2 regions of the Methylobacterium sp. BE186 genome follow, and region 2 is predicted to be linked to the other one. Evidence: predicted binding sites of a transcription regulator. Region 2 holds the regulator's gene; the other holds the start of a gene.
The links. Region 2 encodes HrcA, which represses chaperone genes, less so after heat shock. Its sites were predicted from a motif close to GTTAGCACTCNCNNNNNGNGAGTGCTAAC; they were not measured.

Region 1: groES (co-chaperone GroES) is a predicted target of HrcA. The motif match lies at 3,931-3,959, and genes of this name have one in related genera.

What each region holds. Positions count from the first base shown of each region.
Region 1 is NZ_JAVDVV010000010.1:82,994-97,255, reverse strand. Features, by position in the region: gene glyS (glycine--tRNA ligase subunit beta) at 1-1,164, shown strand, start outside; gene J2X36_RS26890 (helix-turn-helix domain-containing protein) at 1,228-1,407, shown strand; partial or broken gene J2X36_RS26885 (IS630 family transposase) at 1,516-1,695, shown strand; gene J2X36_RS13010 (hypothetical protein) at 1,805-2,491, shown strand; gene J2X36_RS13005 (magnesium transporter CorA family protein) at 2,811-3,815, opposite strand; gene groES (co-chaperone GroES) at 4,027-4,314, shown strand; gene groL (chaperonin GroEL) at 4,414-6,054, shown strand; gene J2X36_RS12990 (hypothetical protein) at 6,164-6,469, opposite strand; gene J2X36_RS12985 (peptidase inhibitor family I36 protein) at 6,481-7,182, opposite strand; gene J2X36_RS12980 (hypothetical protein) at 7,512-7,853, shown strand; gene J2X36_RS12975 (ABC transporter ATP-binding protein/permease) at 8,042-10,156, shown strand; gene J2X36_RS12970 (Crp/Fnr family transcriptional regulator) at 10,232-10,957, shown strand; gene eda (bifunctional 4-hydroxy-2-oxoglutarate aldolase/2-dehydro-3-deoxy-phosphogluconate aldolase) at 10,994-11,611, opposite strand; gene edd (phosphogluconate dehydratase) at 11,647-13,470, opposite strand; gene J2X36_RS12955 (MliC family protein) at 13,740-14,159, shown strand; tRNA gene J2X36_RS12950 (tRNA-Leu) at 14,173-14,259, opposite strand.
Region 2 is NZ_JAVDVV010000003.1:167,991-182,252, reverse strand. Features, by position in the region: gene hemW (radical SAM family heme chaperone HemW) at 1-1,035, opposite strand, end outside; gene rdgB (RdgB/HAM1 family non-canonical purine NTP pyrophosphatase) at 1,076-1,705, opposite strand; gene rph (ribonuclease PH) at 1,702-2,427, opposite strand; gene hrcA (heat-inducible transcriptional repressor HrcA) at 2,731-3,768, shown strand; gene J2X36_RS04940 (DUF1236 domain-containing protein) at 3,808-4,641, opposite strand; gene J2X36_RS04935 (MFS family transporter) at 4,907-6,274, shown strand; gene J2X36_RS04930 (superoxide dismutase family protein) at 6,329-6,877, opposite strand; gene J2X36_RS04925 (TlyA family RNA methyltransferase) at 7,004-7,750, shown strand; gene J2X36_RS04920 (RNA methyltransferase) at 7,747-8,994, shown strand; gene J2X36_RS04915 (hypothetical protein) at 9,060-9,338, shown strand; gene J2X36_RS04910 (SOS response-associated peptidase) at 9,378-10,133, opposite strand; gene J2X36_RS04905 (HWE histidine kinase domain-containing protein) at 10,158-11,246, opposite strand; gene J2X36_RS04900 (ATPase domain-containing protein) at 11,243-12,763, opposite strand; gene J2X36_RS04895 (magnesium transporter CorA family protein) at 12,902-13,906, opposite strand; gene J2X36_RS04890 (NAD(P)-dependent oxidoreductase) at 13,915-14,262, opposite strand, start outside.

The DNA.
Region 1 (14,262 bases), on a different contig from region 2:
GGCGCGGCCATCACCGCCGGCAACGAGCGCGTGGTGCGGGCGCGGCTCTCGGACGCGAAGTTCTTCTGGGAGACCGACAAGGCGGTACGGCTGGAGGACCGCCTGCCGAAGCTCGACACTATCGTGTTTCACGAGAAGCTCGGCACGCAGGGCGAGCGGGTCGCGCGGATCGCGGCTTTGGCGCGCGCGATCGCGCCCCGCATCGGGGCCGACCCGGATCTGGCCGAGCGCGCGGCGCGCCTCGCCAAGGCCGACCTTGTGACCGAGATGGTCGGCGAGTTCCCCGAGCTTCAGGGCCTGATGGGGCGCACCTACGCCCACCTCCAGGGCGAGCCGGACGCTGTCTGCGCCGCGATCGAGGAGCATTACAAGCCGCTCGGGCCCACCGACCGCGTCCCGTCCGATCCGGTCTCCGTGGCGGTGGCGCTGGCCGACAAGCTCGACACCCTGGTCGGCTTCTGGGCGATCGACGAGAAGCCGACGGGGAGCAAGGACCCGTACGCGCTGCGGCGCGCGGCGCTCGGCATCATCCGGCTCGTCGTCACCGGTGCCTTCCGCCTGCGCCTCGCCGACGCCTTCCGGCAGGCGGGCTCCGGCCATGCCAGGGCTGGGGGACTGAGCGAGGAGGCCGGCGCGGATCTCCTTGCCTTCTTCGCCGATCGCCTGAAGGTCTATCTCCGCGACCAGGGTGCCCGGCACGACCTGATCGACGCCGTCTTCGCCCTTCCCGGCCAGGACGATCTCCTGATGATCGTCCGGCGGGTCGAGGCCCTGGGCACGTTCCTCGACAGCGACGACGGCCGCAACCTCCTCGCCGGGGCGAAGCGCGCGGCCAACATCCTGCGCATCGAGGAGAAGAAGGACGGGCGCGCCTACGACGCGGCGCCCGATGCCGCCCTCATCGCGAAGGGCGAGCCGGAGGAGCGGGCGCTGGCCGACGCTCTCGCCGAGGCGCGGGCGGCGGCCTCCTCCGCCGTGGCGGCGGAGGATTTCGAGGGCGCGATGCGGGCGCTCTCGACGCTGCGCGCGCCGGTCGACGCCTTCTTCGACAAGGTCACGGTGAATGCCGAGGATCCGGCTCTGCGGGCGAACCGCCTCGCCCTCCTCAACGCCCTGCGCGCCGCGACGCGCGAGGTCGCCGACTTCTCGAAGATCGAAGGCTAGAGCGTCCTGCGATCGCCGGCCAACGGCCGAGTCGGATAGTGCGTTGGTCGGGTGAAGAATCCGATGCCGTCCTCACCCCTCTCTGTTGATCTGCGCGAGCGTGCTGTGTCCGCCGTCCTGGCGGGCGCGACCTGCCGGCACGTTGGCGAGCGGTTCGGGGTGAGCGCACCCAGCGTCAGCCTTTGGTACGCCCGCCATCTTCAAGATGGGAATGCCCGGCCCAAGCGGATGGGCGCCGACTAGCGCTTGCACGTCATCGAGGCCCATGCCCCGCAGATCCTGAGGCTGTGTCAGGAGCGCGGCAACATCGTGCTGGCGGAGCGAGGCGTCACCACCAGCACCGGCAGCCTGTCGCGCGTCCTGGCCCGTCATCGCATCATCCGCAAAAAGCGGCTCTCCACGCAGCGGAGCAGGACCGGCCGGATGTCGCAGAGGCCCGTCAGGCGCGGTTCGAGGGTCAACGCGACCTCGATCCCGACCCTCTGATGTTCATCGACGAGACGGCGGCCTCGGCCGGGATGGCACCGCGATGCGACCCTCCCGGGCGAACCGCCCGGACCACCGGCTCGCGCCGGCTCGACAGACCCCGAAGCGCTCGTCTGCTTAGTGCTGGGACGCGACTGCCTCAACGGCATGGATCGTGCTGACGCAGATCTTGACGAATTCACGCGCGAATGCAATTCATAACTATTCATACTCACCGGATGTCAGTAAAATGGCGAGCGCAACCGAAAAGCAATCTCAAAAAGGCGGTCAATCAAACGTTGAGAGTTTAGCAAAATTGGTAAAAACTCCCGTCAAGGAGATCATCAAAGGATCTGACAAGAGGGATTTCTGGCAGGCTATGGTCAAAAAGGGCACATCCGAAGCTGTCAAAGCCGGATTGGTCAACGCAGGCCTTTCAGCGAACACGAGCGAGGGCATCGCCGATCAATACACCGTCGCCTATGAGCTCGTCCTCGCAGCGAAGAAGGGTAAAGGCAAGATCAGCCCAGGGAAGCTGGCCGAAATACTGGCTATGAAAGGGCTCGGAATCGCAAAGATCGCGGATAAGAACAACATTATGAAGTGCGGAATATCCGCAGGATACGTTGGCATCAGCGCGTCGAAAACAGTCGGCCTCTTGGTGGCGACCGAAGCGAGTGGAGGAGCGACGGGAGGAGCGCTCATCGCGGAAGTCGGCGAATTGATGTATACCGTCTACCAGATGGACGAAAGCTGCGGAATATCGAAAACCGTTAAATCGAAGATCGACTCGGCAGCACAATCGGCGGCCTCTTCGATGTATTACGGCGTCATGGAGGCGTTGAGCAGGGGCAGCCTTTAGGACGTTCGGTAAATCACGTGCAAACCGGAGCTTGCTTGCGCCTGCCAGCCAAGCAGGTCAGCGATGTGATCGCTCCCCTGCATCAAACCGCGTCGACGTAGCGCCTCGCTGCCGACGGCGAGCAACTCGGCTTTCGCTGGGCTCGGAAGGTTGTCGCGCATCGCGGCCATCCACGCGGGCGATGCGCTGCATGCGGCAATCAGGCAAGCCCTCGATACGGTTTGCAAGACCGCTGGGATGATTGTCCGGCTGCAGGTTCCCACCGGACGGCTGCGTTTCGGTTCGATCGAGCAGTGCGATCAGGCGGCGCGTCCGCGGCTCAGAACCAGCCCTTCACCTTGAAATAGACCATCGGGACGAGCGCGCTCGTCGCGATGAGGGCGAGGCCGTAGGGGTAGCCGTAGATCCAGTCGAGCTCCGGCATGTGCTTGAAGTTCATGCCGTACATCGACGCGATCAGGGTCGGCGGCACGCCCACCACCGAGACAACCGTCAGGATCCGGAAGGTGTTGTTCTGCTCCATGTTGATGAGCCCGAGGGTCGCGTCGAGCAGGAACTGAACGTTGCCGGTGAGCCGCGTCTCGAACTCGTCGAGCGAGGCGATGTCGCGCTGGATCGTCTCGAAGCGCGCATCCGCATCGCCCTCGATGAGGCTGCCGCACTCGGCCGCCACGAAGGGGACGATCCGCTGGAGCCCGAGCAGGCTCGCGCGCAGCTTGCCGAGCGCCTTGCCGCGCCGCCCGACGCTGCGCAGGATCCGCCGCAACGCGATGTCCCGCCGCCGCGGGGCCTTGCGGTCGTCCGGGCGGGCACCCGGCCGCGCGCTCGTGTCGAAGTCGAACACCCGCGTGGAGAGGGCGTCGAGATCGGCGGCCATCTCCTCGAGGGCGTCGGCGAGGCTGTCGACGAGCTCCTCCATCAGCAGCAGGAAGATCTCGATGCTCGTGGCCGACGGGCCGTCGCCGTTGGAGAGGCGGGCCTTCACCTCCGCGAAGGCCCGCAGGTCGTGGAATCGCACGGTGACGAGCCGGTCCTTCGTCAGCACGAAGCCGAGGGGTTTCAGCTGCGAATCGGCTTGGTCGAAGGTGATCATCGGCGTCGAGAGCGAGAGGCCGTTGCGCAGGCGCCTGAGGCGGCTCGAACTCTCGACTTCGCTGAGCGCCTGGCGCGAGGGAACGCGCAGGCCCGTCGTCTCCTCGACGAGCTCCGCCTCCTCCGCGCTCGGATCCGCGAGATCGATCCAGATCGCTTGGGGCGGCAGGTCGGCGGGCCGGGGCGTCGCGGCGTGCTCGACCGCGCCCTCGGGTCCGTGGAGGCTCAGCATGGGGTCAGGATTTCCGTGGAGAGTGGACAGGATTCGACATTTCGCCGTCATCCCCGGCCGATAAGGCTGCGCCTGCCTTGACTCGAAAAACGCACGCGCCTATCTCGCGGCCAGCTTTGGCACTCGACACCCGAGAGTGCTAACAGCCTGGGTTCGAGCCGGCTCCGACCGCTTGAACGCCACCTGCGAATTCGAAGCAAGAGGGCAGCTCATGAAGTTCCGTCCGCTGCACGACCGTGTCGTCGTCCGCCGCATCGAGGGCGAAGAGAAGACCAAGGGCGGCATCATCATCCCGGATACCGCCAAGGAGAAGCCGCAGGAGGGCGAGGTCGTCGCCGTCGGTCCGGGTTCCCGCGACGAGCAGGGCCGTGTCAACGCGCTCGACGTGAAGGCGGGCGACCGGGTGCTCTTCGGCAAGTGGTCCGGCACCGAGGTCAAGATCGACGGTCAGGACCTCCTGATCATGAAGGAATCCGACATCATGGGCGTCGTCGCCTGAGGGCGGCCCGACCCACGGTTTCCTGAAGGACGCCCTTCGAGGCCGCCTGCGGGCGGCGCCTCGGGGCTCTCATCCATTCCAACTCAAGGATCTCTGCACATGGCAGCGAAAGACGTACGTTTCTCGTCCGATGCCCGCGAGAAGATGCTGCGCGGCGTCGACATCCTCGCCGACGCGGTGAAGGTGACGCTCGGCCCCAAGGGCCGCAACGTCGTGATCGAGAAGAGCTTCGGCGCCCCCCGGATCACCAAGGACGGCGTCACCGTCGCCAAGGAGATCGAGCTCGCCGACAAGTTCGAGAACATGGGCGCCCAGATGGTGCGCGAAGTGGCCTCGAAGACCAACGACATCGCGGGTGACGGCACCACCACCGCGACCGTGCTGGCCCAGGCGATCGTCCGCGAGGGCGCCAAGTACGTCGCCGCCGGCATGAACCCGATGGACCTGAAGCGCGGCATCGACCTCGCCACCCAGGCCGCCGTGAAGGACATCACGAGCCGCGCCAAGAAGGTCGCCTCGTCGGAAGAGGTTGCCCAGGTCGGCACGATCTCGTCGAACGGCGACATCGAGATCGGCGAGATGATCGCCCACGCCATGCAGAAGGTGGGCAACGAGGGCGTCATCACGGTCGAGGAGGCGAAGACCGCCGAGACCGAGCTCGACGTCGTCGAGGGCATGCAGTTCGACCGCGGCTACCTCTCCCCGTACTTCATCACGAACGCGGAGAAGATGGTCGCCGAGCTCGACGACCCCTACATCCTGATCCACGAGAAGAAGCTCTCCTCGCTGCAGGCGATGCTCCCGGTTCTCGAGGCCGTGGTGCAGACGGGCAAGCCGCTCCTCATCATCGCCGAGGACATCGAGGGCGAGGCGCTCGCCACCCTCGTCGTGAACAAGCTGCGCGGCGGCCTCAAGGTCGCGGCCGTCAAGGCTCCGGGCTTCGGTGACCGCCGCAAGGCCATGCTCGAGGACATCGCGATCCTGACCTCCGGTCAGATGATCGCCGAGGATCTCGGCATCAAGCTCGAGAACGTGACCCTCCCGATGCTCGGCCGCGCCAAGCGCGTTCGCATCGAGAAGGAGAACACCACGATCATCGACGGCGCCGGCGAGAAGGCCGACATCGAGGCCCGCGTCGGGCAGATCAAGGCGCAGATCGAGGAGACCACCTCGGACTACGACCGCGAGAAGCTTCAGGAGCGTCTGGCCAAGCTCGCGGGCGGCGTCGCGGTGATCCGCGTCGGCGGCGCGACCGAGGTCGAGGTCAAGGAGAAGAAGGATCGCGTCGACGACGCCCTCAACGCCACCCGCGCCGCGGTGGAAGAGGGCATCGTGCCGGGCGGCGGCACCGCGCTGCTGCGCGCCAAGAAGGCGGTTGCCGCCCTCAAGAGCGACAACGCGGACGTCTCTGCCGGCATCAAGATCGTCCTGAAGGCGCTTGAGGCCCCGCTGCGCCAGATCGCCCAGAACGCGGGCGTCGAAGGCTCGATCGTCGTCGGCAAGATCACCGACAACACAGGCTCCGAGACCTACGGCTTCAACGCCCAGACCGAAGAGTACGTGGACATGATCCAGGCGGGCATCGTCGACCCGGCCAAGGTCGTGCGCACGGCGCTCCAGGACGCGGCCTCGGTCGCCGGCCTCCTCGTCACCACCGAGGCGATGGTTGCCGACGCTCCGAAGAAGGACGCGCCTCCCCCGATGCCGGGCGGCGGCGGCATGGGCGGCATGGACTTCTAAGTCCACCGACCCGGATCGACCGAAGGAGGGGCTGCCGAGAGGCGGCCCCTTTTTCTTTGCGTGAGACGCGCCGCGGGGCTGGAGCCCGGTGTGGGCCCGGTGCGGCCGTTTACAGATCGGGCCCGAGGCAGAAGAAGAGCGTGAAGACGGCGGCCGCCACGGTGCAGCAGCCGACACCGAGCCATCGGACCACCGGCCGGGCACCGACCGCGAATGCGGTTGCGGTCGTCCAGATACCGATGAGCCAGAACGGCGTACTCGCCAGAACGGCTGCGTAGAAGGCCGCCTCCCGCAGGACCGTCCTGTCGGTCCTCGCGTCGCTGTAGGCCAGGGGAAGTCCGTACAAGGACAGCGAGCACAAGAGCACGAGGCCGATCGTGACGAGGACGGCGGCGGCGAAGCTTCCGACCGCCATGCGAAGACCGCCTATCCGGCCCGTCGCGAGCAGCGCAGGTAGGATGAGGTGCCCTTCCCGCTCGACCAGGTCAGGCGGTCGCCATCCACGTGGAGGCGGACCTGCGAGGACCAGCGGCGTCCGCGGTCGCTGCACTCAGCTCCCATGACCCAGGCATTGCCGCTGCGTGTGCGGTCGTAGAAGCTGCAGATCGTGCGCCCGGCCCGGGCCCCGTCCGCCGTGATGGTCGCCGGAAGATAGCCCCGGCGCCGCGAGCGCGCCCCGCAGGCGGCCCCGGTCGGTCCCCAGATGCCGATGTAGTCCGGACGCTCGATCGGGGATGAGGTCGGCGCGGCGGAGAGCGGGACCGCCGCCTCCGGCACCGCGCCGCTATTCGTCCCGGCGAGCACGAGGCGGGGGGCGGGCATCGGCGCGGCCTCGGGGGCTCGCGCCTCGGGCCGCGGCAGGCCGGACGGGCGCATGAGCTCGGGCGGCATCGCGAAGGTGGCGGAATCTACGGGGATGGGCCCGCTCAAGGGGCGCGGCGCGGTCTGGCGAAGGGGCAGATCCTCGGCGAGGAAGAGGACGCTGTAGCTGAACAGGGCGCCCCAGCCGGCCGCGAGCACGAGCAGCATCGCGAGCCAGCGCATCGACCCCCCGCGGATGTCGTGCGCGGCGACCCCGACCACGCCTCCACCCGGCCCGGTCAGGACCGGATCGGTTCCCGCCGCCATCTCGGCTCCCCCCGCTTCGTCCCCGCCGATCGGGCCGCTCCTGCGGCGACCGATCGTCGCTCCCGACGCCCCTCTCCCCGGTGCTCGACCGGCTCGCGGGCACACGAGCCGGTTGACCTTCGCTCATCAAGTCCGGTCACGACCGCGACCTCCGATACCGGAGACTCATAGACACGCAGAAGTAGATATCACACGTCACGCACCGGTTAGACCGACGAATCGAGATCTTAAGCGGTATCTCGCCGTTCTCGAAATCCCCTAAATCCTCAGATTGCGGCGAGCGCGCGGCGGCCTTCTGCGACCCCTTCCCGCTGAGGCTGGAAACTGCCATGCTTCCGGCCCCGATCCTGCCCCAAGGCGCCCGACCGACACCGATGAGACGCCCTGCCCTCGCCCTGATGCTCGGCATCGCGACGACGATGCCGGCGTTCGGGCAGATCCGGTCTGCGACGCCCCGGATGACCTGCGGCGACGTCATCAACCTCGTGAAGGCCGAGGGCGCGATCGTGCTCAACACGGGCAGCGGCGCCGAGCGCCTCGTGCGGGACCGCAGCTTCTGCGAGTTCACCGAGATCGCCGAGCTCCGGTTCCTGCCGACCCGCGACAACCCGCAATGTCCGGTCGGGTACCGCTGCCGCGAGCCGGGCTTCGAGGACTGGGACTGGCCGTGAGGGCAGCCGGCTCGAGAAGGGGCCGGCCCGCAACGGGATAGGGGCGGCGCGCGGGGCCGCGCATGACCAAAAATTCACGGGACAGGGGCCGCCCCACGCCACTATCTCGCCATGAGCCGCCGTCACTGCCGGCTCGGGCCGTCCTCGCGCGCAACGCGCCGGCCCGGCATCGATCATGGGAGATGAGCGTGGCCGCAATCAGGAGCGGGCTCGGCCTTCAGGCCGCCCTCACCGCGATCTTCGCCCTCGTGCTGCTGGCGGCGCCGGGCGTCCCCTCCCCGCCCCTCTACGTCTCGCTCGCCGGCTTCGTGATGGCGGGCATCCTGCTCGCCTCCGGCAATCTCTCCGCCTATCTCAAGGTCTTCGTCTCGGTCTACGGCATCGGCTACCTGTTCCTGGCCGGCGGCAAGACGCTCGCCGCCATGGGCCTCCTGCCGCCGACGCTCGCGGCCCTCCTGCCGCCCGCCTTTGCCGCCACGGGCGCGGTGGTCTTCGCCGCCATCGTCCTCGGGATCTCCTACCTCGAGCCGATCCGCGCGATCACGCTCATCGCCGATCCCTACTTCGCCTCGCGCAACGAGCCGACGCGCGAGATCGGCCCGTTCCGGTTCTTCGGGGGGACCGAGGGCAAGGTCGGCCAGCGGCTCGTCGCCCTGTCGATCTTCATCACGTTCGCACAGGTGGCGCTGCAATTGCGCCTCAACTTCTGGTTCCGAGACCTGTTCAACGCCCTGCAGGAATACAATGCGGAGGTGTTCTGGTATCAGCTGATCTGGGTGTTCGGGCCGCTCGCCACGATCTGGGTGATCGTCGGCATGTTCGACACCTTCGTCGATGCGAGCCTCCACCTGCGCTGGCGGACCTGGCTGACCCGCAGCCTCTACGAGCGCTGGCTCGACGGGGGCACGCATTACCGCATCCCCTTCACCGGCGAGCACGCGGATAACCCGGATCAGCGCATCCAGTCGGACGTGAACCTGTTCATCTCGCAGACGACGACGCTGTCGATCCGGCTGCTCTCGCAGGCCGCGACGCTCGTCTCCTTCATGGTGATCCTCTGGGGCCTGTCGCGGGACTTCGTCCTGCCCTTCACGGACACGGTGGTCCCGGGGTTCCTCGTCTGGCTCGTCGTCGGCTACGCGGTGATCGGCACCTGGCTGACCCACCTGATCGGCCGCCCGCTCATCGGCCTCGATTTCCGCCAGGAGAAGGTCGAGGCGGATTTCCGCTTCTCCCTTGCCCGCTCGCGCATCTACTCGGAGCAGATCGCGCTGCTGCGCGGCGAGCGCGCCGAGAGCGTGCGCCTCTGGGGCCTCTTCCGCGAGATCATCGACAACTACCTCGGCATCATCTACCGGCGGATCAAGCTCGGCAGCTTCACGCTCTCCTACAGCCAGCTGAGCGTGGTCTTCCCCTATATCCTCGCCGCGCCGTCCTACTTCCTCAAGAAGATCACCCTCGGCCAGTTCCAGCAGACCGGCGACGCCTTCTCCAGCGTGCAATCCTCGCTGTCCTTCTTCATCAACTCCTACGTCACGATCGCGGCCTACAAGGCGAACACCAACCGTCTCGCCTCGTTCAAGCGCGCGATGACGAAGGCCGAGGCCCTGTCGAGCTCCGGATACGGCCTCGTCCAGGGCAACGAGACGAAGCAGGACGTCACCGCCTCGGACCTCGCTCTGGCGCTACCGGACGGCCGCGAGATCGTCGCCGCCGAGAAGCTCGCCATCGCCAAGGGCGCGGCCACCCTGGTGACCGGCCCCTCGGGCTCCGGCAAGTCGACGCTGTTCCGGGCGATCGCGGGCATCTGGCCCTTCGGCAAGGGCCGGGTCGACGTGCCGAAGGACCAGTCGGCCCTGCTCCTGCCGCAGCGGCCCTACCTGCCTCTGGGAACCCTGCGCGGCGCCGTCGTGTATCCGAGCACCGTGGACCAGTTCGCGGATGCCGAGATCCGCGATGCGCTGGTGGCGGCGCAGCTCCCCCAACTGGCCGACCGCCTCGACGAGGTCGATGCCTGGGATCAGCGCCTGTCGGGGGGCGAGCAGCAGCGCCTCGCGATCGCCCGGGCAGTGCTCGCCAAGCCCGACTGGCTGTTCCTCGACGAATCGACCGCGGCCCTCGACGAGGCGAGCGAGGCCGGCATCTACCGCATGCTGCGGGAGCGCCTGCCCGGCACCACGATCGTCTCGATCGGCCACCGCTCCACCCTGCACGAGCATCACGACCGGCGCCTCGACATGCAGGCCGCCAATGACGGCCGCTTCGTGCCGCACGATCTGCGCCAGGCGATTCCGGCGCAGTAAGCGCCGGGTTCCCGGCGGGAGCGAAGCGGCCCCCGTCAGGGTGGCGAGCTAGAGCGGGCGCGCTACACTGGCGCCATGAGTGAGCTTCTCGTCCGCAAGTTGAGGGGGTTCGATGCGCTCGACGAGGCGGAGGTCCGCATCCTCCGCGACATCGCGCGCCAAGCCCGCTCGGTCGAGGCGCGCGCCGACATCGTCGAGCAGGGCAGCCGGCCCGGGCACAGCACGCTCATCCTCGAAGGGTTGACCGGGCGCTACCGGATCCTCGCGGACGGGCGCCGGCAGATCACGTCGATCGACGTGCCCGGCGACTTCGTCGACCTTCACAGCTTCACGTTGAAGACGATGGATCACGGGGTAGCCGCGCTCTCGCCCTGCCGCGTCGCCATCACGCCGCACGGCGAGCTTCAGCGGATCACCGAGACGCAGCCGCATCTGACCCGCCTGCTCTGGCTGACGACCGTCATCGACGCCGCGATCCATCGCGAGTGGCTCGTCGGCATCGGCCGGATGTCGGCGCTCGAGCGGTTCGCACATCTCATCTGCGAGCTCTACAGCCGGCTCGGAGCCGTCGGGCTGGTGGATGCGGAGGCGCGCAGCTTCACCCTGCCCGTGACCCAGAGCGACGTCGCCGACATGCTCGGGCTGACGAACGTCCACGTGAACCGCACGCTGCAGGAATTGCGGCGGCGCGGCCTGCTGACGTGGCGGGGCCGCACGGTGACGATTCCGGATTGGGCCGGGCTCACCGATGTCGCGCGGTTCGACCCGATCTACCTCCACCAGCACCAGGAACCGCGGTAGCCCCCGCTCCCGACGCGTCGCGGAGCCGCGCCGACGTCAGGCTGCGCGCAGGCGCGAGGCCGCCTCGGCGGCGCGGCGGATCGCGGCGACGTCCGGTTCCCCGGCCGGCACCACCCAGCTTCCGCCGACGCAGAGCACGGGCTTCAGGGCGAGCCATTCGGGAGCCGTCGCCTCGGTGATGCCGCCGGTCGGGCAGAAGCGCACCTGCCCGAAAGGCCCGGCCAGCGCCTTCAGCGCCTTGATCCCGCCCGCGGCCTCCGCCGGGAAGAACTTGAACCGGCTGAGGCCGTGATCGAGCCCGCGCATGATGTCGGCGGCGTTCGCGACGCCGGGAAGATAGGGGATGCCGCGGTCGAGGGCCGCTTCCGTCAGGGGCGCGGTCAGCCCTGGGCTGACGATGAACCGCGCGCCCGCCTCGATCGCCGCGTCGAGGTCGCGCGCGTTCAGCACCGTGCCGGCCCCGACCACCGCGCCCTCGACCCGCGACATGGCGCGGATCACGTCGAGGGCGGCGGGCGTGCGGAGGGTGACCTCCAGCGCGGTCAGGCCGCCGCCGACCAGCGCCTCGGCGATCGGCTCGGCATGGCGCGCCTCCTCCACGACGAGCACGGGGATCACGGGAACCGAGCGCATCAGGGCGTCGATGTCGGTCATCGGCAGCTTCCTCTCAGGATCGAGAACGGTGCGTGTCAGAGGCCGGCGGCGGCGAGCATGGCCGAGCCGCCCTGTTCCGCGCCGTCCGCGCCGTGGCGCATGAAGGCGAAGAGCTCGCGGCCGGTGCCGGTCGCGGACGGCGGAGGCGAGGCGGCCGCGCGGGCGGAAAATTCCGCCTCCTCGACGAGCACGTCGAGACGCCCCTCCGGCCCGCTCAGGCGCACGATGTCGCCGTCGCGGATCTTCCCGATCGGCCCGCCGCCGATCGCCTCGGGGCTGAGATGGATCGCGGCCGGGACCTTGCCGGAGGCGCCCGACATCCGCCCGTCGGTGACGAGCGCGACCTTGTGCCCGCGATCCTGCAGCACGCCGAGCGGCGGGGTGAGCTTGTGCAGTTCCGGCATGCCGTTCGCCTGCGGCCCCTGGAAGCGCACGACGACGACGACGTCGCGCTCCAGCTCGCCCGCCTTGAACGCCTTCAGCACCTCGTCCTGGTCGGAGAAGACACGGGCGGGCGCCTCGATCGTGCGGCGCTGTTCCTCGACGGCGCTGGTCTTGAACGTGGCGCGGCCGAGATTGCCCTTCACGAGCCGCATCCCGCCATCCGGCTGGAAGGCTTCGGCCGGGCGGCGCAGCATGGTGTCGTCGAAGCTCTGCGCGGGCGCATCCTCGTAGCGGAGATCCTCGCCGTCGAGCTTCGGGTCGCGGGCGTGGTCGCGCAGGGAGGCGCCCGCGACGGTGAGGATGTCGCCGTGCAGGAGACCCGCGTCGAGGAGGCTCGCGATCACGAAGCTCATGCCGCCGGCCGCGTGGAAATGGTTCACGTCGCCCGATCCGTTCGGGTAGACCCGGGCGATCAGCGGCACCACGGCCGAGAGCCGGTCGAAATCCTCCCAGTCGAGGACGATGCCGGCGGCGCGCGCGATGGCCGGCAGGTGGATCGCGTGGTTCGTGGACCCGCCGGTCGCGAGGAGCCCCACCACCGCGTTGACGATCGCCTTCTCGTCGACGCAGCGCCCGAGGGGGCGATAATCGTTGCCCTCCGCCCCGATCTCGGTGAGGCGGTGGATCGCCGCCCGCGTCACGGCCTGGCGCAGCTTCGTGCCCGGGTTGATGAAGGAGGCGCCCGGCATGTGCAGGCCCATCACGTCCATCATCATCTGGTTGGAATTGGCCGTGCCGTAGAAGGTGCAGGTGCCGGCCCCGTGATAGGAGGCGGCCTCCGATTCGAGCAGTTCCTCGCGGCCGACCTTGCCCTCCGCGTAGAGCTGGCGGATGCGCTGCTTCTCCTTGTTGGCGAGGCCGGAGGGCATCGGCCCGGCCGGGATCAGGATCGTCGGCAGGTGGCCGAAGCGCAGCGCGCCGATGAGGAGACCCGGCACGATCTTGTCGCAGATGCCGAGCAGGGCCGTGCCGTCGAACATGCCGTGGCTCAGGCCCACCGCCGTCGAGAGGGCGATGATGTCCCGCGAGAACAGGGACAATTCCATGCCGCGCTGACCTTGCGTGACCCCGTCGCACATGGCCGGCGTGCCGCCCGCCACCTGGGCGGTGGCGCCGCGCTCCCGGGCGAAGACCTTGATCTGGTCCGGATAGCGCCCGTAGGGCTGATGCGCGGAGAGCATGTCGTTGTAGGCGGTGACGATGCCGATGTTCATCGCCCGCCCGGAGCGGATCGCGGCCTTGTCCTCGCCGGCCGCGGCGAAGCCGTGGGCGAGGTTGCCGCAGGCGAGCATCGGGCGGTGGACGCCGGCTTCCCGCTCGCGCTCGATCAGGTCGAGATAGGCGCGGCGCGTCCCCCGCGACCGCTCGATCACGCGGTCGGTGACGGCGGCGACCTCGGGATGCATCTCGGTCATTCCTCGTCCTTCCGTCTTGCCTCGGTGAAGGTGCCGCAGCACCTCCCGTTTGAGAACGGTTCTACGCCCGGCCAGCGCCGATGTAAACGTTTACACAAGGCAGGCGCGCGATCCTGTGAACGTTTGGCCGTGCGTCCGATCACGGCCTCAAGAGGTCGCTTGCAGGTTTGATACCGCACCGGCCTCGCCCTCGGCTTGCACGCGCACGCCCCCTGGGGTGATCTCCTGTCCTGATGGCGCGGTCGACGCCGATCGCGGGAAGAGGATGCATGATGCCGGCCTGCGGACGCCTCTCCCCCTGCCTCGCGGCGCTCTTCCTCGGGATCGCCTCCCCGCCGGTCGCGGCGCAGGATTCGAAGCCTCCCAAACCCGCCGAGGAGGCCCTGACCGAGGCCGTTCAGGCGGAGACCGCAGCGACCCGGCGCGTGATGTTCACCTGCCCGAAGGACGCCCTGCTGACGGTGGAATTCCTGAATTCCGAGCCGGGGCGGCCGGCGGTGGTCCGCCCGGCGGGCGGCGAGCCGGTGACCCTGCAGGCACAGGAGAGCGGATCGGGCTTCCGCTACGGGGACGGACGGCGCGAGCTGCGCGGCAAGGGCCGCGAGGTGATCTGGACGGACCTGTCGGGCAAGCCGGTCGTCTGCACCGAGCAGATGCCGACGCCGCTCGGGACGGAGCCGAAGGAGTGAGGGCCGGGACCGATGGTGCGGACGGCGGGACTCGAACCCGCACGGCCATGCGGCCGCAAGATTTTAAGTCTCGTGCGTCTACCGATTCCGCCACGTCCGCGCG
Region 2 (14,262 bases):
GCGGCCCTTGAGCGCGGCGTAGCGGGCCGGGTCGATCCCCTCTGTGAGGCGAAGGCCCATCATCAGGAACTCGTCGCCCTCGTCGGCGGGCGCGAGCGCCTCCGTCTCGGTGATGCCGTGGCCCTCGGCCTCGACGCGGGCGAGCCACGCCTCCGGCGCCCGCTCCGTCACGGTGCCGATGCGTCCGGCCTCCGTCACGAGGCGCCCATGCGCGCCGGGTCCGATGCCGGCATACTCGCCGTAGCGCCAGTAGAGCAGGTTGTGGCGCGATTGCGCGCCGGGCCGCGCGTGGTTCGAGATCTCGTAGGCCGGCAGGCCCGCCCGGTCGCAGACCTCCTGCGTCACGTCGTAGAGGATGCGCGCGCTCTCCTCGTCCGGCGGTACGAGGCGCCCGGCCCTGGCGAGGCCGTAAAAGGGCGTGCCCGGCTCGATGGTGAGCTGGTAGAGGGACAGGTGCTCGGCCGCCCGCGCGATCGCCTCCGTCAGCTCAGCGCGCCACGCCTCCGGCGTTTGCGCCGGCCGGGCGTAGATCAGGTCGAAGGACGTGCGCTCGAAATGCGCCTGCGCGGTCCGCACCGCGTGGAACGCCTCCTCGGCCGTGTGCAGGCGCCCGAGGCCCTTCAGCGAGGCGTCGTCGAGGGCCTGCACGCCGAGGGAGACGCGGTTGACGCCGGCCGCGCGGTAGCCGCGGAAGCGGCCCGCCTCGACGCTCGTCGGGTTGGCCTCCAGGGTGATCTCGACATCCGCCGTCATCCCCCACGCGGCCTCGACAGCCTCCAGGAGGCCCGCCACCGTCTCCGGTCGCATCAGCGAGGGCGTGCCGCCCCCGAGGAAGACGCTTGAGACACGCCGCCCCGGCGTGCGGGCGGCGACATGCGCGATCTCGGCGCGGAAGGCCGCCAGGAAGCGCGGCTCGTCGACCGGCGCCTGCCGGACGTGGCTGTTGAAGTCGCAATACGGGCACTTCGAGGCGCAGAAGGGCCAGTGCAGGTAGACGCCGAAGCCGGCGTCGCGGGTCGGGTGATCGATCAGCATGGTGTCACCGGCCCCTGCGGGCCCGTTGCTCGAAGCCGGTTCACGGCCGGCGCAGGCAGGCCTCCGCCAAGGTCACGAAGGCACGCGCCCGATGGGAAAGGGCCTTGCCGCTCTGCCAATCGACGCCGTGCTTCTCCTCCGAGGAGATCTCGCCGAAGGTCCGCTCGAACCCGTCCGGCCGGAACATCGGGTCGTAGCCGAAGCCAGCCGTGCCGCGCGGCTCGACGAGATCGCCGAAGACCCGGCCCTCGAAGAGCTCGGTGTGGCCGTCCGGCCAGGCGAGGACGAGGGCCGAGACGAAATGCGCTCGGCGGTTCGTGGCGCCGCGGCGCTCGAGCTCGGACAGGATGCGGGCCATCGCGCCGGAAAAGTCCTTCGCCGGCCCCGCCCAGCGGGCCGAGAACAGGCCCGGCGCCCCGTCGAGGGCGTCGACGCAGAGCCCCGAATCGTCCGCGAAGGCGGGCAGGCCCGACGCTTCCGCCGCGGCGAGCGCCTTGATCGCCGCGTTCTCGGCGAACATCGTGCCCGTCTCCTCGGGCTCGGGCAGGTTCAGATCGCCGGCTGACACCGCCTCGACGCCGAAGGGCGCGAGCAGCTCGCGCATCTCGACGAGCTTCCCCGCGTTGTGGGTCGCGATGACGACGCGGCCCGAGAGGATGCGGTGGCTCACGCGGCCGCCCCCGCCAGAACCTGCTTCTGGAGCGCGACGAGCTGGCCCACGCCGCCCTTGGCGAGGCGCAGGAGCTCCAGCAGTTCCTCTTCCGAGAACGGCTTGCCCTCGGCGGTGCCCTGAACCTCGACGAGGCCGCCGGTGCCGGTGATCACGAAATTCGCATCCGTCTCGGCGGCGGAATCCTCGGCGTAGTCGAGGTCGATGACGGGCGTGCCCTGGTAGATGCCGCAGGAGACCGCCGCCACGTGGTCGCGCACCGGGTTGACCGAGATGATCGAGCGCTTCTGCATCCAGGCGAAGCAATCGTGCAGCGCCACCCAGGCGCCCGTGATCGCGGCTGTGCGGGTGCCGCCATCGGCCTGGAGCACGTCGCAATCGACCGTGATCTGACGCTCGCCGATCGCCGGCAGGTTCGTCACCGCGCGCAGCGACCGGCCGATCAGCCGCTGGATCTCCTGCGTGCGCCCGGAGGGCTTGCCCGAATTCACCTCGCGGCGGGTGCGGTCGTGGGTCGCGCGCGGCAGCATGGCATATTCGGCCGTGACCCAGCCCTTGCCGGAGCCGCGCAGCCACGGCGGCCCGCGCTCCTCCAGGGAGGCCGTGCACAGGACCTTGGTCTCGCCGAAGGTGACGAGGCACGACCCCTCCGCGTAGCGCGCCACGGCACGCTCGAGTGTCACCTTGCGCAGCTCGTCGGCCGCGCGCTTCGAGGGCCGCATGCCACTCTCCCCGTCCTGTCGGATGTCAGGGCTGCGCTCATAGGCCGGCCCGGCGGAGGCGGCAACCCGCACGGCCCCTCCCCGCAGCGCTCCCTTGCAGATGCCGGCCGCGCGGGCAGGTATTGAGGACAGGTCTTGTAGAGTCTCCATGCGCCCCGGGCGGGACGCTGCGGCCCCGCGGCGCGGGCGGCACGGTTGATCCGCGGCCTGAGCGGCGACACAATCGGCGGTCAGGACAAGAACCCAGTGACGGAAACTCCCCGCTCCCTCTCCTCCCCGCAGCAATTCCAAGCGCTCGCCGCGATGAACGAGCGCGCCCGCGAGATCTTCCGGCAGATCGTGGAGAGCTATCTCTCGACGGGGGAGCCGGTCGGGTCGCGCAATCTCGCGCGCATTCTGCCGATGACCCTGTCCCCGGCCTCGATCCGCAACGTGATGGCGGATCTGGAGCATGCAGGCCTCATCTTCGCGCCCCACACCTCGGCCGGGCGGCTGCCGACGGAGCAGGGCCTGCGCTTCTTCGTCGACGCGATGCTGGAGCTCGGCGATGTCGGGCGCGAGGAGCAGGCGCTGATCGAGGCGCAGATGCGCGCCGCCGCCTCCCGCCACACCTTCGATTCCGCGCTCGCGGAGGCCTCGACGCTGCTCTCGGGCATCTCGCGCGGCGCGGGCGTCGTCGTGACGACGAAGCAGAACGTGCACCTGAAGCACATCGAGTTCGTGCGGCTCGACCGGGACCGCGCCCTCGTCGTCCTCGTCTCGGACGACGGCTCGGTGGAGAACCGCCTCCTCGACCTGCCGGCGGGCCTGCCGACCGGGGCGCTGCAGGAAGCCTCGAACTACCTCAATGCCCGCCTGCAGGGGCGCACCCTCGGGGCGCTGCGCGCCGAGATCGAGGCCGGGCGCCAGGCGATGAAGCGGGAACTCGACGTCATCACCGAGCGCCTCGTCGATGCGGGGCTCGCGACCACGGTGGGGCCGTCCGACGCGCGCCAGCTCATCGTGCGCGGGCAGGCGAACCTGCTCGACGATCTCAGGGCGGTCGAGGATCTCGAGCGCATCCGCCTGCTCTTCAACGATCTGGAGACGCAGAAGGACGTGATCGACCTGCTCGCCCGGGCCGAGGGCGGCGAGGGCGTGCGGATCTTCATCGGCTCGGAGAACAAGCTGTTCTCGCTCTCCGGCTCGTCGATGATCGCCGCGCCCTTCCGCGACGGCTCGCAGAAGATCGTCGGCGTGGTCGGCGTGATCGGGCCGACGCGGCTCAACTACGCCCGCATCGTGCCGATGGTCGACTACACCGCCCGCGTGGTCTCGAAGCTCCTCGACGGAGGGCGATGAGAAGGTTCGGGCGGCGCCGGAGCGCCGCCCGGTACCGGTTCAGGCCGGGATGACGTCGATGATCTCGTAGGTGTCCGGATCGATGATGACGATGTCGTCCTCGACCAGGATGAAGCGATAGCCGCGATAGGCCGGGACCAGGGTCAGGATCGCCGGCGGCAGCGCGTGCAGCGTCACCGAGCGCGGGATCGCGGTGCCGACGTTGAGGCTGAAGTTCACGCTGCGCACCGGCGAGACGCCGAGCCTCGTGACCGACTGGCGGAACTCCGTGCGCTGGCGCGTGTCGAGGCGGTTGACGGCGCCCCGCGCCTCGCTCCGCCCGCCACCGCGCTCGGCCGCGCCCTCGCGCCCGCCGCGTCCGTCACGGTCGGCTCCGCCGCGTCCATCGCGGTCGCCCCGCTCCGCTCCACCCTCGCGGCCACCGCGCTCGCCGCGCTCGGCTCCGCCGTCGCGGCCACCCCGCTCGCCGGCGCGCCCGGCGCCGTCGCGGCCCCCGGGCTCGGTGCCGCGCTGCGCCGCGCCACCATCCTCTCGGCCGCCCCGCTGGCCGGCCTCGCCGCCGCGCTCGGCCGCACCGCCACGGGGGCCGGCGCCGCCCGCGCCGCCCGCCTCGCCGCCGCGGGCGCCGCCGCCGGCCCCTGCAGCACCGCCGGCACCGCCGGCCTCACCACCGCCGCGGACGCCGCCGCCGGCACCGCCACCCGCACCGCCCGCGCCGCCGCCCGCGCCACCTGCGCCGACCCCGGCACCGCCGCCTGCCCCTCCGCCAGCACCACCGCCGGCGCCACCGCCGGCTCCGCCCTGTGCGAGGGCCGTCGCGGCCCCGAGAACCAGCACGGCGGCCGTCACCGTGCTCCGAACGAGCTTGCTCATGGCGTGATCCGATCCCGTTTTCGCGACGCCGTTCTGGCGTCGACTCCGCCCCGCAACGAGAAGGTGCAGGAAACCGTTCCGCAAATGCCGGATCCGCCGATCGCGCGCTCCCCGCGCGGGCGATGCGGCCCGACGGTGACACCCCGAGGTGTCTCAGTGCGTTAGCGCGCCCGCCAGCCTGTTCGGATGGGGCGGCAGGGGATAAACGTGCGGGTGGCGCGAAGTACAATCACCGCGAACGCCGCGTGCCGCAGAGGAAACGCCCATGCACACGTCCCCGCCCGACACGATCGGAATCGCGTCCTCCGCGCAGGACGATGCCGCCGACCGCCGCCGCCGGATCATGGCGATCGTCGGATCCTCCTCCGGCAACCTGGTCGAGTGGTACGACTTCTACTGCTACGCCTTCTTCGCCCTCTACTTCGCGCCCGCCTTCTTCCCGCAGGGCGATCCGACGAGCCAGCTCCTGCAGACGGCGGGCATCTTCGCGGTCGGATTCTTCATGCGGCCGGTCGGCGGCTGGCTGTTTGGCCGCATCGCGGACCGGCTCGGGCGCCGCACCTCGATGGTGATCTCGGTCCTGATGATGTGCGCGGGCTCGCTCGCCATCGGGCTCCTGCCGACCTACGCCACGGTCGGCACGGCCGCGCCGATCCTGCTCCTCGTCGCCCGGATGGTCCAGGGCATCTCGGTCGGCGGCGAGTACGGCACCAGCGCCACCTACATGAGCGAGGTGGCGCTGAAGGGGCAGCGCGGCTTCTACGCCTCGTTCCAGTACGTCACGCTGATCGGCGGACAGCTCCTCGCCTCGCTGGTCCTCGTGTCGCTGCAGGCGCTCCTGACGGCCGACGAGCTCAGGGCCTGGGGCTGGCGCATCCCGTTCTTCATCGGAGCGCTCGCCGCCGTGGTGGCCCTCTACCTGCGGCGCTCGCTGGCCGAGACGATGGAGAAGGGCGGCGACCGGGAGCAGGCCGGCACCTTCAAGGAGCTGTTCAAGCACTGGCGCGCCTTCTGCGTGGTGCTGGCCTACACCGCCGGCGGCTCGCTGAGCTTCTACACCTTCACGACGTACATGCAGAAATACCTCGTCAACACGGCCCACATGGAGAAGACCACCGCCTCGCAGGTGATGACCCTGGCGCTCCTCGTCTACATGCTGATCCAGCCGATCTTCGGGGCGCTCTCGGACCGCATCGGCCGCAAGGCGAACATGCTGCTCTACAGCGGGCTCGGCACGATCATGGTCGTGCCGCTGATGACCCTGCTCGGGGGCAACAAGGACCCCTATCTCGCCTTCGCCCTGATCACGCTGGGGCTCACCGTGATCAGCTTCTACACGGGCATCAGCGGTATCGTGAAGGCGGAGCTGTTCCCGACGAACGTGCGGGCGCTCGGCGTCGGTCTCTCCTACGCACTCGCCAACGCCACCTTCGGCGGCACCGCCGAGTACGCGGCCCTCTGGTTCAAGGACCAGGGCATCGAGTCGAGCTTCTTCTGGTACGTGACGGTGATGCTCGCCGTCGCCTTCGTCGGGTCGGTCATCATGCCGAACCCGAAGCGCCACGGCTATCTCGACGGCGACGGCACGGTCGAGGAGGCCCTCGGCGCCAAGCCGCGGCTCGCCCACGCATGAGCAGCCGCGTCTCCGCCCCGCGCGGGCCGGAGACGCGCCCTTCGATCCCGCGACCTACTTGATCACCGCGCAGGCGATGCGCGGGCCCGCGCCGCCGATCGGCTGGCTCGCGTGGTCGTCCTCGTTCGCGTGGATGACGAGGGCCGAGCCGTCGCCGTCCTTGAGGCCGCCCTCGCCCGTCAGCGGGGTCTCGCTGGACACCTCGGCATTCACCGAGCCGTCGGCATTGGCGAAGACGTTCGGCAGGTCGCCCTCGTCCGGCCCGTCCGGGTTGAGCAGGCCGTGCTTGCTCTGGTCGTGGTTCACGTGCGCCTTCGACTTCTCGAACTTCTCGGTGTCCGAGCAGTCGCCGACCGCGTGGAAATGGATGCCGTGCCAGCCCGGCGGCAGGCCGTTGGCCTTGATCGAGACCCGCACCACCAGCGAGTTCGAGCCGTCGCGGAGCTGGATCGTGCCGATCGGCTCGCCCTTGTTGTTCTTGATCTCGCTCTCGAAGGTCTGCGGCGCGGCGGGCTTCGCCGGCGCCTCGGCGGTCTGGGCCAGGGCGGATGCGGTCAGGGTCACGCTCGCGAGGGCCGCGAGCAACGGCAGGTGGCATTTCATGTGATGGCTCTCCTCTCCACGCTGGGCTAGTTAGGCGCCGAGCTTGCCCTTCGACAGGGCTTGCCGCCAAGCCGAAGCGTCGGGTGGCGCATTGACCACACATCGAGACGGGACCATCGGGGCGACATGACGCGGGACCGGCCGAGAGCCGATCGCCTTCTGGTGGAGCGCGGCCATTTCGAGAGCCGGGCCCGGGCGCAGGCGGCCATCGAGGCGGGGCTCGTCAGCGCGGACGGGCGCCCGATCCTGCGCGCCTCCGACCGGATCGCGCCCGAGGCGCGGATCGAGGCGCGGGAGCCCTACCCCTTCGTGTCCCGCGGCGGCGTCAAGCTCGCCGCCGCCCTCGACGCCTTCGGCCTCGACCCGCGGGGCCTCGTCTGCCTCGATGTCGGCGCCTCGACGGGTGGCTTCACCGACGTCCTGCTCCAGCGCGGCGCAGCCCATGTCTACGCCGTCGATGTCGGGCGCGACCAGCTGCACGCCTCGCTCCGCGCGCGCGCCGAGGTGACGAGCCTCGAAGGAACGGATGCGCGCCGCCTCGACCGGGCGTCGATCCCGCGGGCGCCGGCCCTGATGGCGGTCGATGTCAGCTTCATCTCGCTGCGGCTCGTCCTGCCGGCCGTGGTGCCGCTCCTGGCGGAAGGCGCCGGCCTCGCCGCGCTGATCAAGCCGCAATTCGAGGCCGGGCGCGAACGCGTCGGCCGCGGCGGGATCGTGCGTGACGAAGCCGTGCACGACGCCGTCTGCACGGAGGTGCGTGCCTGCCTCGAAGGGCTCGGCGCGACGATCCTCGGCCTCGTCCCCTCCCCGGTCGCGGGCGGCGACGGCAACCGGGAATTCCTGATCGGCGGCCGCATGGGAGATCGGCGTTGAGCGAACTCGAGACGGTCGCGATCCGCCATCTCGGCGCCCGCGGCGACGGCATCGCCGAGGACGGCACGCCGGTGCCGGGCGCCCTGCCGGGCGAGCGCGTCGCCGTGCGCCGCGCCGGCCCGCGCGCCGAACTGGTCGCGGTCGAGACCCCCTCGCCCGACCGGATCGCGCCGTTCTGCCCGTATTTCGAGCGCTGCGGCGGCTGCGCCGTGCAGCACCTCGCGCCCGCCGCCTACGCTGCCTGGAAGCGCGGGCTCGTGGCGGGTGCGCTCGCTCAGGCCGGGCTCGCCGTGGAGCCGGAGCCGCTGCGCGACGCCTCGGCGCCCGGGCGGCGGCGCATCACGCTCCACGTGCGCCACGTCGAGGGGCAGGCGGAGGCCGGCCTGATGGCGGCCCGCAGCCACGCGCTGGTGGCGATCGACCATTGCCCGATCACGGTGCCCGCCCTGCACCGGGCGCCCGAGATCGCGCGCAGGCTCTCCGCGCCGCTGGGCCACGGCCGCAAGCCCCTCGACGTGGCGGTGACCGCGACGCGAGCGGGCCTCGACGTGGACATCCGCGGCCACGGGCCGGTGAGCGAGGGCGTGCGCGCCGTCCTCGTCCGCCTCGCGGACGAGCTCGACCTCGCCCGCCTCGCGCTCCACGGCGACGTCGTCGTCGAGCGGCGCCCGCCCGCGATCGGGTCCGGCGGCCCGTCCCGCGTCCCGCCGCCGGGGGGCTTCCTGCAGGCCACGGAGAGCGGCGAGGCGATCCTGTCGGAGATCGTGGTCGAGTCCCTCGCGGGCCGGCCGAAGCGCGTCGCGGACCTGTTCGCGGGCAGCGGCCCCTTCAGCCTGGCGCTGGCCCGCCGCGCCGAGGTGCATGCGCTCGAGGGCGACGCGGCCTCGCTCGCGAGCCTCGATCGGGCGGCGCGCGCGGCCACGGGCCTGCGCCGGATCAGCCACGAGCGGCGCGACCTCTTCCGCCGCCCCCTCCTGGCGCACGAGGCGGATGCCTACGACGCCGTCGTGCTCGATCCGCCGCGCGCCGGCGCCCAGGCGCAGGCGGCGCAGCTCGCCCAATCCCGCACGCCTCAGGTGATCATGGTGTCCTGTGATCCGGGGACCTTCGCCCGCGACGCGGCGACCCTCGTCGCCGGCGGCTACGCGCTGGAGCGCATCACGCCCGTCGACCAGTTCGCGTGGTCGCCCCATGTCGAGCTCGTCGGCGTGTTCCGGCGGCCTCCCCAGAAGCGGCGGCGCTAGAGCGTACGGTACCCGCCCCTGAACCTTCGCGCGGGCGCCGCGTTCTGCGGGCACAGGAGACGGCCATGCTTGCCTCAGCCCTCGCCCGCGGAGCCGCCGGGCTCTGCCTCGCCCTCGCCCTGCCGACGATGCTGCACGCGCAGGACAGCACGACGGCGCCCGACCGGACCGGCACCGGCGGCGGACCGGCCTCGACGATCACCGCGCCCTACACGAATGCGGAAGGGGTGACGAAGCCGCCGGGCTCCCTCGGCCCGGGCGAGGTGCCGAGCGCCGCCGAGCAGCGCCGCGAGCGCTCCGCCGACGACCGCATCGAGCGCAGCATCTGCCAGGGCTGCAACTGACCCGCGGGCTGCGCCCCTCGCGGACAGGGAGCCGGCGCCTCAGAACAGCGCGCCCTGCGCGTCCTCGTCGCTGGAGCGGCGGGGCGGCGCGCCGGGCTCGGGGGGCGCCGGCCGTGGCTCGCCCACCGGCTCGATCAGCCCGGGATCGTCGTTGCGCGCGTCGTTGACGCGGGCGCCGACGGGGTCGAGGCGCAGCCACGCGTCCGGGCAGGGCCGGCAGAGCGAGGCGGCGGGGCCGGCATCGACGCCGCGCGTGTCGAGCCAGGGCTCGATCGTCTCGGGCGCCAGGATCGCGGGCATCCGGTCGTGGATCGCCGCCATCGTGCCGTTCGCCCCCGTCGTGACGATGGCCGCGGTGTCGATCTCCGAGCCGTCCGCGCCCGCCCAGGTCTCCCAGAGCCCCGCCAGCGCCATCGGAGCCCCGTCCGCCCGGCGGATCATGAAGGGCGTCTTGATCGCGCCGCGGCCCGTGCCCTCCCGCCGCCACTCGTAGAAGCCGTCGGCGAGGAAGACGCAGCGGCGGTGGCGCAGCGCGCCGCGGAAGGTCGGCTTCTCGGTGAGGGTCTCGACGCGGGCATTGATGACGAGCGGGAACCCCTTCGGGTCCTTGAGCCAGCCCGGCCAGAAGCCCCAGCGGACGAGCCGGAAATGGCGCTCGCCGCCCTCCGCGTGGACGATCGCGACGGGCTGCGTCGGGGCCACGTTGTAGCGGGCGGGGAAGTTCGGCCGCTCCGGGTAGCCGTAGAAGTCCCGGAAGATCTCCGGCGCCTGCGCAATGAAGAACCGCCCGCACATCGCCTCAGCCCTCCCTCCCGAGCCTCACGCGATCGGCGCGTCCACCGTGCAGACGACGCCGGTCGGCGCGAAGTTGATCTCGACCGCCCCGTCGAGGTCGCGGGCGAGGTTGCGCTCGATCAGGCGCGAGCCGAAGCCGCGGCGCTTCGGCGGCTTCACGGAGGGGCCGCCCACCTCGGTCCAGCGGAAGGCGAGGCGCGGCGGCTTTGGCCCGTTGCGCACGGCCCAGTCGATCTCGACGGCGCCGCCCTCCTTGGACAACGCCCCGTACTTCACGGCATTCGTCGCCAGTTCCTGGATCGCCATGGCGATGGCGAGGGACATGCGCGGGCACAGCCGCACGCCCGGCCCCGTGATGTGGAAGCGCTCGCCGTTGCGGCCCCGGTAGGGGGCGATCGCCTGCGACACGACCTCGACGAGGTCGGCGCCCTCCCAGTTCTCGCGGGTCAGCACGTCGTGGGCGCGCGACAGGGCGAGCAGCCGGGTCTCCAGCGAGGCGTAGGCCTCGTCGTTGGTGTCGGCGTTGCGCAGCGTCTGCGTCGCGATCGACTGCACGGTGGCCAGCGTGTTCTTCACCCGGTGGTTCAGCTCGTCGATGAGCAGCCGCTGGTGCTGCGCACCGCGCTGCTCGGCCATCAGCGCCGATTTCAGCCGGCTCTCGCCCTCGTGAAGCTCCTCGAGGCGTGAGCGGGCCTCGTACTGGCGCCGGCGCCCGCGGAGCGCGGTGCGGGCGACGCTGACCAGGGTCGTCGGATGGAAGGGCCGCTCGAGGAAGGTGACGTTGCCGAGGATACCGAAGAGGCGGGCGGCGGACGGGTTCTGCTCCGGCCCTCCGCCCCGGCCGGTGAGCAGGACGAACGGCATGTCGGACCAGGGCGGCTGCGCCTCGATCCAGCTGCTGATCGCGCCGAGATCGGCGGTGCGGATCGCCTCCTCCGTGAGGAGGACCATGCCGGCGCCCTCGACGAGCCCGCGGTGAAGATCGTTCAGATCCTGGCAGATCACCGCCGGAATCTTCGCCTCGCCGAGCAGCGAGGCGGCGATCGGCGCGTCGCGGCCGTGCGGGGCGAGGATCAGCACGCGCTCCGAGTGCGGGTTGTTGGGCTGCGTCACGCGTCGCCCTCTTGCCCCGCCTCGTCGACGGGCAGGCGCAACTCGCCCGCCCCGCCGATGAAGGTCGGGATCCCGCGGAGCACCCCCTGGAAGCCGGCGAGCGGAGCGCCGATGGCGAGGCCGTTCCCGCCGATCGTGTATTCGCGGATCGTGTCCTCGTGCGGGCCCGCGCGCTTCTTGACGACGGAGATCGCCCGCCGGACCCGGCCGAACGCCTCGAAGTAGCGCAGCAGGATCACGGTGTCGGCGAGGTAGGTGACGTCCACGGGCGACTTCATGTCCCCGACGAGGCCGTGCTGAGCAACCGTCAGGAAGGTCGTGGCGCCCTGCCGGTTGAGGTATTGCAACAGCTCGTGGACGTGGAGAATGAGGGCGTTCTCGTGCGGCATCGCGGCCTGGTAGCCGTTGAGGCTGTCGACCACCACCGTCTTGACCCCGTGCGCGTCGACCAGCGCGCGCACCCTGTGGGCGAACTCGCCCGGAGAGAGCTCGGCGGCGTCCACCTGCTCGATCAGGAGATGGCCCGCGTCGCGCGCGCCTTCGAGGTCGTAGCCGAGCTGCCGGGTGCGGTCGTACAGGAGGCCGAGTTCCTCGTCGAAGACGAACATCGCCGCCCGCTCCCCGCGAGCGATCGCCGCCAGCACGTACTGCACCGCGAAAAGGGACTTGCCGGTCCCCGCCGGGCCGAGGATGAGGGCGCTCGACCCCTTCTCGACGCCGTTGCCCAGAAGCGCGTCGAGTTCCGGGATGCCGCTGGCGAGGCGATCGCGCGCGAAACCCGTCTTGTGCTCCAGCGAGATGAGGCGGGGAAAGACCTGCACGCCGCCGGTCGTGATGGTGAAGTCGTGGAAGCCGCCGCGGAAGTGCTGGCCGCGGTACTTGATGACCCGCAGGCGACGACGCTCAGCGCCGTAATCAGGCGCCAGCTCCTCCAGGCGGATGACGCCGTGGGCGACACTGTGCACGGTCTTGTCGAGAGCTTCTGCCGTCAGGTCGTCGAGCATCAGGACGGTGATCGCGTGGCGGGCGAAATAGTGCTTCAGCGCCAGGATCTGGCGGCGGTAGCGCAGCGACGAGCCCGCGAGCAGGCGGATCTCCGACAGGCTGTCGAGCACGACCCGGTCCGGCTTCTCCCGGTCGACCGCGTCGAAGATCTGCCGGGTCGTCTCGCCGAGCTCCAGATCCGAGGAGTAGAGCAGGCTCTGCTGCTGGTTGGCGTCGAGGAGACTCTCGGGCGGGATCAGCTCGAAGATCGCGATGCTGGGGTCGATGGTCCAGCCATGCGACGTGGCGGTCTCGCGCAGCTCCTCCTCGGTCTCGGAGAGCGTGATATAGAGGGACTTCTCGCCCTGCGCGGCGCCGTCACGCAGGAATTGCAGCGCCACCGTGGTCTTGCCGGTGCCGGGGCTGCCTTCCAGAAGGTAGAGGCGGTTCCGGACGAGGCCGCCGGAGAGCACGTCGTCGAGGCCGGAGATCCCGATCCTCGCCTTCTTCGACTGTCCGGCCATCGCACTCATGAAGTCCGGTCTCGTCATCTCGGGGAGAGCCCGCTTCGGACGGGCAGCCGAATGCACGCCCACCCTTCTCTAACGGCACCCCCGAAATGTGCCAAGCGAAGCCGTTTCACAACTCTGACGGGACGGCTTGGTTCGACCTCAGAGCCATTTTTTCCACCGAAAGAACACGTAAGGCAGCACGGCGGCCACCACCATCATCAGCACCGCCATCGGGTAGCCGAAGGGCCATTCGAGCTCCGGCATCGCCTTGAAGTTCATGCCGTAGATGGACGCGATCAGGGTCGGCGGCATGAACACCACCGCCATGACCGAGAACAGCTTGATGATGTTGTTCTGCTCCAGGTTCACGAGGCCGAGCGTCGCGTCGAGGAGGAACTGGATCTTGGTCGAGAGAAAGGTCGCGTGCTCCTCCAGCGATTGCAGGTCGCGCAGGGTCGAGCGCACGTCCTCGCGCAATTCGCGCGGCGCCTTGTTGGTGCGGTAGGTCGCCGAGAGCGCGAGCAGGATGCGCTCCATCGAGACGAGGCTCTCGCGCTGCTTGGAGATGAGATCGCCGTGGCGCCCGAGCGCGCGCAGCGTGTCCTGCAGCGCGGTGTTGCGCACGCTCGGGTCGTCCTGCACCTCGAAGATCTTGCCCGAGAGCCGGTCGATCCGCTCGCCCTGGAGCTGGAGCACGTCGGCCGCCCGGTCGATCACGGCCTCGATCAGCCCCGCGAGGATGGTCTCGCCCGAAGTGATGCCGGCCGGGCCGTTGCCCGTCGTGCGCCCGGCGCGCTGCGTGTACATCCGGAACGCCTGCGGCTCCTCGTAGCGCACGGTGACGAGGCGGTTCTCGCGCAGGATGAAGGTGATGCCGGCAAGCCCCGGATCCTCCGAATCGCTGACCTTGCTGAGCACGCGGCCCGTCATGTAGCGGGCGCCCTCCTCCACGTAGAGGAGTTCCGAGGGCTCGATGTCCTTCATCTCCTCGCGGGTCGGCACCTGGATGCCCATGAAGGCCTCGACCTTGAGGTCCTCCTCGCGGGTCGGGCGGATCATGTCGAGCCAGACCGTGTCGTCGGGGATCGGGTCCTGAAGGTCGAGGGCGCGCCGCTCAAGCAGGATCTGGCCGGCGCCGGCCGCCGGCTGGTGGATGAAGATCACGAGGTCTCTCAGGCGAACGCGTTCGGTGGCGGTACGCTCGCATCCGGCACGAAGAAGTCCGGCGCAAGGGGTACGCCGGGTGTGACGCGGTATTTTGAAAAGTCCGTGACGCCGCTCTCGGCCAGGAAGCTGTCGTCGATCAGGAAGCGGCCCGTCACCTCGCGGGACGGCATCAGGAACAGGGTATGGGCCGCATCCGCCATGATCTCGGGTGTCCGGCTCGCCTGCATCAGGGCCTCGCCGCCGAGCAGGTTGTTGACCGCGGCCGTCGCGATCGTGGTGCGGGGCCAGAGCGCGTTGACGGCGATGCCGGCCCGGCGAAGCTCTCCCGAGAGGCCGAGCACGCAGAGCGACAT